2 regions of the Streptococcus sp. ALY_208 genome follow, and region 2 is predicted to be linked to the other one. Evidence: predicted binding sites of a transcription regulator. Region 2 holds the regulator's gene; the other holds the start of a gene.

Region 1 (4,426 bases), on a different contig from region 2:
GGTGTACAAGCCACCCGTTTTCACGGGTGGTTTTGACTAAAGGGATGCTAAGAGTCGCATAACAAAGATGTCCCTAAGACCTTAACGATTCAGGGATTGTGGGAGATTGCGCCTAGCATTTTTAGCTATGTTTTATCCTTCTTTTGGCTGGGAACCATGTGGATAGGTATTCATAATTTGTGGCACAAAGCAACTAAAATTAGTCACTTAACAGTGTGGACCCAACGGCTCTTGTTGTTTTTTGTATCGTTTTTTCCCTATACCACGAAGATTGTTGCCGCTAATTTTACCAATCATTTTGCCCAAGTCATGTATGGCATGATTACCATTTGGGTTTCAATTTGTGTGACTTGGTCAAATGTCGAAGAATTAAAGTGACCTTTATGGCTTGATAAAAGTCTGAGCTAAGCGACATCAGCTATGTGAGATTGAAAAGGTAACTAAATGAATGAAGATAACCTAAAGGCCCCGTTCATGATGAACGAGGCCTTTAGACATGAGAGGAAATGGATTAGACTAGTCTGATGTCTCCAACAATGGTATAGAGTTTATCCTGCGCCTCTTCAAGGCTCAGATCGGTCTCAAGGAGCCAGTAGCGAATAAAGGCTACTAGGGCGCCGGCAAAGGTGTGAATACCAGCAGGATCAATAAAAAGGCTAGCTGAGTTAGTCACATCTAAGTTGGCATTGACAATCATCCCTTGGAAGGCAGCAGAAAAACTAGCTGGCTGACTGGTTAGCAGCTGATGGATGATGAAGCGATTTTTTTCGACAGCTAGTATAATGTTGTCCAGAAAAAGTCGACTTTCTGCAGGAGTGATATGGTTGAGATCCTTGGCTACTGGACGGCAGGCTTCTTCCATTGAAATTAAAATTTCTTGAAGTAGGCTGTCGTAGAGATGTTCCTTGGTTTCATAGTGTTGGTAAAAGGCGTTACGAGAGACTTGGGCTTTTTGGCAAAGTTCTTTGACAGAAATTTTAGCCAGCTCTTTGGTTTTAAGGAGCTCTAAAAAGGCTTCTTGCAAATTTTTTTCAGTTTTTTCAAAGCGTAGGTCTTTTTTCAAGATGACAGTCCTTTCAATACTGTCATTTAAGTGACAGATAGCAAATAACTGTTTATTGCTTCATTTAAATGACAAGTGTAATATATTTATTATACTAAAAGGGAAAGATCTCTTCAATGATTGTGTAAGAGGAGATAGGAGATTAAGATGACAGAAACTAAGAAACAGATGTTACTAGGACTGTCTATGTTTGGTGCAGCAGGCTTAAATTTTAAATCTTGGATGGATCCAGAGGTTCATATGACCGACTATCCAGATATTTCGGTAGATGTCAAAGCGGCGCAGCTAGCGGAAAAAGGGAAGTTTCAATTCATGTTCTTTGGTGATTTCCCTGGGACCAAGGCAGTGACAGATGCAGATATGCAGACTATGGGGATGGATCCTTTGCTGATTGCGACGGTCATTGCCAGTCAAACCAAGCATATTGGCCTAGGGATTACCAGGGCGACCTCTTGGAACAATCCTTATGAAGTCGCTAGACAATTCAAGACACTGGATGCTATCAGTAAGGGTCGTGCGGCTTGGAATGCTGTAACCGGTGCCAATGGGGTCAGTGCTAATGCTTACGGCGTAAACCTGCCGTCTAGCTTTGACCGCTACGGAAAAGCCAGTGAATTTGTCGAGGCAGTTCAAAGATTATGGGCCACATGGGGGGAAGATGCGCTGGAATTGGATCCTGACAAGCAAGTGTTTGCGGACTATGATAAGGTTAAGTCTATTTCTTTTGAGGGGGATTATGTGTCGACCTCTGGAACCTTACCAATCCCCCCATCAAAACAGGGGCAACCACCGATTTTTCACTCAGGTGGCTCCAGCAATAGTGTGGCCTTTGCTGGGAAGGAAGCTGATGTCTATGTTGGAGAGGTTTGGACGGTTGATCAGGGGAAAGCTATGCGCCAGGCACTTAGTCAGGCTGCGGTTGCTAATGGTAGAAAGGCTGATGCCATTGCCTTTATCGCAGGAGTTATGCCCCTGATCGGTGATAGTAAAAAAGATGCTCTGGAGCGTCATGCCAGATGGATCGATGAGGAGACCTTCTACCAACGAGTCGCTCATATCGGCTATGCCCTGGGCGTTAACTTTACTATGGCTGATATTGAAAAGCCTATCAATCCTGAAATTCTAGATAGCGTGGCTATTACGCCCTACAGTGACCCACGGACTGAAAATATCATCCGGGTGGCGCGTGAAGGCTGGACTCTTCGTGAAGTGGTTTACCACTCAGTTATCGACTACCACCCTGCAGCAGTAGGGACAGCAGAAGACATTGCTGACCACATGACCGAGTGGTTTGAAAGCGGCGCTGCCGATGGCTTCTGGGTTATGCCTGATGTCTATGAAACAGATCTTAAGCGCTTTGTCGATGAGGTTGTTCCAATTTTACAAGAACGAGGGCTCTTCCATACAGAATATGAAGGGGATACTCTCCGTGAAAATCTGGGACTCCCTTATCAATATGGTGTGTGAGAAGAAGATTAGGTGACAGATGGTCTTCTTTTGTCATTTAAGTGACAAAAATGGTTGAACTGCCTCTTGACCAGTTGGGGTGAAAGCGATACCATAGCAAAAATGATTTATGAATTGAGGTATGCTTATGACAAATCGTGTAACAGAAATCTTAGGCATTGAAAAGCCGATCATTCAGGGACCCTTGGCTTGGTTAACTGATGGGAAATATGCAGGTGCAGTCAGCGCAGCTGGCGGTCTGGGTGTCCTTGGTATCAGTGCTGGTCAAAAAGTTGCGGCAAAAACAGTAGAAGAAACGATTGAAAATATGCGCCGTGAAATCCATATTGCACGTGGCATTACGGATAAACCGCTGGGAATCAATATTTCTCCTGGATATGAGCTGACTGATATTTTTACAGAACCGATGCTTGATCTTATGGCTGAAGAAGGCGTAGAAGTCGCTATCTGGGGTGGAGAGTTTTCTGCTACTTGGGCAAAGAAAATTAAAGACAAAGGCATCAAAATTGTCTTTCGTGCCGAAAATCCAACGGTTGAAAATACGGAAGAAGCCATCCAAGGCGGTGCTGATATCATTGTGGCGACTGGCTTTGATGAAGGCGGGACAGTTCCAGGCAAGGCCATCGGAACCTTCTCAATCGTCCCTATGATTGTTGATGCAGCTAAAGGGCGTGTGCCAGTCATGGCAGCAGGTGGTATTGCTGATAGCCGAACTGCACGGGCCGCTTTTGCCCTTGGTGCAGAAGGACTGTTTGTCGGTACTGCCTTTATGATGTCAGAAGAGTCTATCTTAGCGCAAAACATCAAGGAGATGGCTTTGAAAGCTGATGCCTCAGACCTCTTACTCTACCGTACAATGCCCGCCTATTATCGTTCATTGCCGGGGGATATTCCAAATCAACTCTTGAAAATGAGTAAAGCCGGTGCGACAGAAGAAGAAATTTTCCAAGTGCAACGGGGATACGATGGCATGCGCGATGGCATGCTCTTTGGCGATCTGACCAAGGGTTTTGCCTCCTTTGGACTTGGTATCTCAATGATCGATAAAATCGAACCTGTTTCTGTTATTATGGATAAGCTCATGAGCGGGATTGCAGATTTGGTATAACTCATGGAGAAATATTAGTGTCTATTGGCTTTCCAAATAGCACAAGATTTGTATAAAAGTTCTATCCGAGTTTGGATAGAATTTTTTGTAGCTATCATTTGGGCAATCATTCTACTCGTATTTTATTTTTAGGTTGAGCGTGTTACAATGACACTAGTATTAAAAAGAAGGAATTGAGTTATGGAGCCAGTCAATTTGTTGTTCACTGTCGATGATGCCTATGTCGAGCAGCTTAAAGTAACGCTCTATTCTGTTAAGCAAAATCTATCTGCTGCTGAGGTGCATGTTTATCTTCTGCAAAAAACACTCCTAACGAAGAACGACCAGCTAGCTCGTTTTTGTCAAACGTTAGATTATCATTACCATCCTATTATTGTAGGGGATCAACCTTTCAAGGATGCCCCGACGACAGATCGCTATCCTGATACTATTTATTATCGTCTTCTGGCGCACGAGTTTTTACCGAAAGATATGAACAAGATTCTCTATCTGGATGCAGATATCCTCTGTCTCAATGATTTTAGAGAGTTTTACCAGCAAGATCTGGGGCAAGATCTCTATGCCGCAGCCAGTCATAATGCTGACAGTAAAATTATGGATATGATCAATCAGCTGCGCCTTCAGAATTATGAGATGGAGTCCTCTTATTTCAATACAGGTGTTCTCCTTATGAATCTTCCTATGATTCATCAAACTGTAGAGCGTCAGGATATTTTAGAGTATATCGAAAAAAATCGGACCAAGCTGATTTTGCCTGATCAGGATGTCTTAAATGGCCTCTATGCAGA
Region 2 (4,426 bases):
TAAAATTGTTGAACGTGAGGGAGCCTCAAGCATCTATGCTGTCGCCAGTCACGGTCTATTTGCAGGCGGTGCATCTGATATCTTAGAAACTGCTCCTATTAAAGAGATTCTTGTCACAGACTCAGTCGCAACGAAAGAAAATATCTGTAGCAATGTAACCTATCTCTCAGCTAGCTCACTCATTGGAGATGCTATTACACGCATCCATAATCACAAACCGCTCAGCCCACTCTTTACTTATACTGCAGATAGTGAGGACAATTGATGATGATTTATCTCGATAATGCTGCCACAACTCCCTTAACCCCTGGTGTTATCGAAACCATGACCAATGTAATGACCAATAATTTTGGAAATCCTTCAAGTATCCATAATTATGGACGTACAGCCAGTCACTTACTCCGAGACAATCGACAGACTATTGCTGAACTTCTCGAAACTCAGCCTAGAAATATTATCTTCACATCGGGCGGTACAGAAGCTAATAATACCGCTATACAAGGCTATGCTCTTGCTAATCAAAATAAAGGAAAGCATCTTATCACAACAGCTATTGAGCATCATTCTGTTCTCAACACCATGGAATACCTTGAAAGCCGTTTTGGTTTTGAGGTGACTTATCTCCAGCCAAATGACCAAAATAAAATCACTACAGACAGCCTCAAAGAAGCTTTGAGAGACGATACCATTCTCGTTAGTACCATGTTTGCTAACAATGAAACTGGTGATCTCCTTCCGATTCAAGAATTTGGAGAATTATTGGCTGACCATCAAGCTGTCTTTCATGTTGATGCCGTTCAAGTCATGGGGAAAATTGCTATTTATCCAGAAAAGCTAGGGATTGATCTCTTATCTGCTTCTGCTCATAAATTTCATGGACCTAAAGGAGTTGGATTTCTCTATACTCACCCTCTACATATGGATTCTCTCCTACATGGTGGTGAGCAAGAAGATAAAAGACGAGCAAGCACAGAAAATATGGTAGGGATAGCTGGTATGGCTCAAGCTATGACAGAAGCCTATCAAGATATGACTAACCACTACCAACATGTCAGTAATTTAAGAGAACAACTCTTATCTAATCTAGCTAATATGGACTACTACCTCAATGGCACAGATAATACGCTACCCTATGTTGTCAATATTGGTTTTCCATCTAGCAATAATGGCCTCCTTCTAACCCAGCTGGATCTATCTGGGATAGCTGTCTCAACAGGATCAGCATGCACAGCCGGCACTGTTGATCCTAGTCATGTACTTGCTGCTTACTATGGTAATGATTCAGATAGACTTCATGAATCCATTCGAATCAGCTTCTCAGATCAAACCCTGCCACAAGATGTTGAACAACTCACTACTAAATTAAAGGAGATACTTTCTTAACAATGGCTTTTGAAAAAACTATCCACCTTGATGATTGCCTATATCGTTACACCCTTACAAGTAATGTCCGAAAGTATACGTTAATTGATACTACTTTTGAACAAAACAAGCTTGGTCACTATGAACTGAATAGACTTCTCGAAGAAGTGCCTAATTCTGGTAATGGCTTTCCTTTGAAGCTCACGGTCAATAAAGACCTCACTTCCTTTAAATTAATCATTACAGACCAGTCAGGGCTACGTCAGGTCAATATTTTTAAAAATGACAAGCTGAACATTATCCAAGATAAATTTTATTTTCTAATGGACAGTCTCGTAGAACGCGATATTTTTACAAAAGAAAGAGTTGATAGCTAAAACCTATATTATTTATAGGTTTTTTATATTAGTTAATTTGTTGCAGTTTTCACAAACTTAGTTTATAATCTAGTTGAATTTTAAATGAAATTAGGAGTTGATCATATGGCCATTGACAAATCCATCCCTAAAGCGACAGCAAAACGACTTTCACTCTACTATAGAATTTTTAAGCGCTTTAACGCAGAAAATATTGAAAAAGCAAGTTCTAAACAAATTGCTGAAGCAATTGGTGTTGACTCAGCTACCGTACGTAGAGATTTCTCATATTTTGGTGAGCTCGGTCGTAGAGGTTTCGGCTATGATGTCAAAAAATTGATGAACTTCTTTGCAGATATTCTCCATGATCATTCTATTACCAATGTTGCTCTAGTAGGTTGTGGCAATATGGGAAGAGCACTTCTTCACTATCGCTTCCATGAGCGCAATAAAATGAAAATCATCATGGCGTTTGATACAGATGATAATGAGCTGGTAGGCACTAAAACTACTGATGATATTCCTATTTATGGCATCTCAAGCCTTAAGGAAAAACTGGCAAATTCAGACTGCCAAACAGCTATCCTAACAGTACCTAGCATCAAGGCTCAAGAAGTATCTGAACAGCTAGTAGAAGCTGGTATCAAGGGGATCTTGAGTTTCTCACCTGTCAATTTAGATCTACCTAAAGGTGTCTTTGTCCAGTATGTCGATTTAACCAGTGAATTACAAACTCTACTCTATTTTATGAATCAGGATTAATAGAAAAAACATTTAAAGGAGGATGTCTATGGCCCCTAAACCAATTATTGGTATTACAACAAATGAAAGACCCAATCCCAATACAGGTATTATGTGGAGTTATGCACCAACAGGATTTATCCAGGGTGTACAACGTGCAGGTGGACTTCCTCTGCTTATTCCTATAGGACCCCCCCAAGAGGCTAAAGATTATGTCGAAAAGGTAGATAAAATTCTTTTAATCGGAGGTCAAAACATTGACCCAGACTTCTATCATGAAGAAAATACTGCAAGTGATGATGACTTTTTACGAAAACGGGACATCTTTGAATTTGCTATCATTGATGAGGCAATCCGGCAAGAAAAACCTATTTTTTCAGTATGTCGTGGTACCCAGCTGATGAATGTGGCACTGGGGGGAAGCCTCAACCAGGCGATTGAAAATCATTGGCAAGATGAACCTAGTGACTACCTCTACCATCGTATGTCTGTCAAAGAGGACTCAAAACTAGCGGAATTTTATGGAAAAACCACAGAAATAAATTCTTTTCATCATCAAAGTATCAAAGAATTATCACCATTTTTAGATGTGATAGCTATGGATCCTGATGATAAAACAATAGAGGCTGTTCAATCCAATAATCCAGACATCCATTTCATGGGAGTTCAGTGGCATCCTGAATTACTTTTAAATCATCGCTCTGCAGATCAACAGCTCTTTGATTATTTTGTTAACGAGCTCTAAAGAATCAAGTCACTCCTTTCTCGAAAGCTATAATAACTTTTACTACCAACGATGATGTGATCTAGGAAATCTACTCCTAAGTCGTCACAGCATCGTTTTATTTTTTCGGTAAAATCAATATCATGATGACTAGGACGTGGCTGCCCCGAAGGATGATTGTGGACAACAATCAGTGAAGTCGCCATCAACTTACAAGCATGATGAAGAATTTCACGTGGCTCAGCAATAGAGTGACGAACACTGCCAATAAAGATCGTTTGCTGCTTGAGCAAACGATTCTGGGTATCTAAATAAAGAGCAACTAAATGTTCCTGCCTTTTATCTCTCAACTCCTCAATCATTTTTTTGGCCAATTGACTGCTAGAAAGGATACGCTCACGCTTTTCAGGCACTGCATTGTTGACACGTCTTGAAAATTCTAATATCGCCTTGATTTCTATAGCTTTCACAGGTCCTATACCATCAAGCTTTTGCAACTCTTTTAAAGAGAGTTGACGAAAATCAGCCAAGCTATCCATCTGACTAATAATATGATTAGCTAAAGATAAGACTGGCTCTTTTTTTGTCCCAGTACGTAATATAATCGCTAATAGTTCCTGATGACTGAGTTCTTCTGCCCCTTGAGCCATTAAACGCTCTCTGGGCTTTAAGGCATCATTTGAAATTCCAATAGTATACATAATAATATCCTCCATCTATATATTCGTAAAATAAAATCAAAAAAATGGTTAGAAATAAAAATTTCTAACCATTTCTACTATTTATTTCTTAAATTATTTTGCCTTACGTAACACTCCAAAGAGTATACCAGATACAATAGCACCAATAGCGACATAGACAAGATAGAGCCACCAGTTAGTCGTTAGAGCAACAACGAATACACCACCGTGTGGAGCCATCAACTTAATGCCTGATAGACCAACTAAGGCACCTGTAAGAGCTGAACCAGCCATAAAGCTAGGAATAGCACGAACTGGGTCAGCAGCACCAAATGGAATAGCGCCTTCTGTGATAAATGATAAGCCCATAACAATATTAGTCAAACCTGAATCACGTTCTTCTTGTGTAAACTTAGCAGGGAATAAGCGAGTAGCCACAAAGACAGCCAATGGCGGTACCATACCACCAGCCATTACTGCTGCCATAGCCACAGAACCACCGCTTGCTACTGTTTCAGCCAGTGTACCTGTACCAAAGATATAAGCAGCCTTATTGAACGGTC

What was found. The regulator Rex, encoded in region 2, represses fermentation and respiration genes when NADH is low (regulators of the CRP and FNR family bind a similar motif). The targets are predictions, from matches to a motif close to TTGTGAANTANTTCACAA.
Region 1: AC4HAI_RS02205 (NAD(P)H-dependent flavin oxidoreductase) is a predicted target of Rex. The motif match lies at 2,561-2,578, and genes of this name have one in related genera.

The regions. Positions count from the first base shown of each region.
Region 1 covers NZ_JBZFUI010000001.1:443,665-448,090, forward strand. The annotation lists partial or broken gene AC4HAI_RS02190 (TMEM175 family protein) at 85-378, shown strand; gene AC4HAI_RS02195 (TetR/AcrR family transcriptional regulator) at 512-1,063, opposite strand; gene AC4HAI_RS02200 (NtaA/DmoA family FMN-dependent monooxygenase) at 1,211-2,530, shown strand; gene AC4HAI_RS02205 (NAD(P)H-dependent flavin oxidoreductase) at 2,658-3,638, shown strand; gene AC4HAI_RS02210 (glycosyltransferase family 8 protein) at 3,819-4,426, shown strand, end outside.
Region 2 covers NZ_JBZFUI010000005.1:176,409-180,834, forward strand. The annotation lists gene AC4HAI_RS06535 (ribose-phosphate diphosphokinase) at 1-265, shown strand, start outside; gene AC4HAI_RS06540 (cysteine desulfurase family protein) at 268-1,383, shown strand; gene AC4HAI_RS06545 (DUF1831 domain-containing protein) at 1,386-1,739, shown strand; gene AC4HAI_RS06550 (redox-sensing transcriptional repressor Rex) at 1,845-2,480, shown strand; gene AC4HAI_RS06555 (gamma-glutamyl-gamma-aminobutyrate hydrolase family protein) at 2,509-3,204, shown strand; gene radC (RadC family protein) at 3,201-3,884, opposite strand; gene AC4HAI_RS06565 (PTS fructose transporter subunit IIABC) at 3,978-4,426, opposite strand, start outside.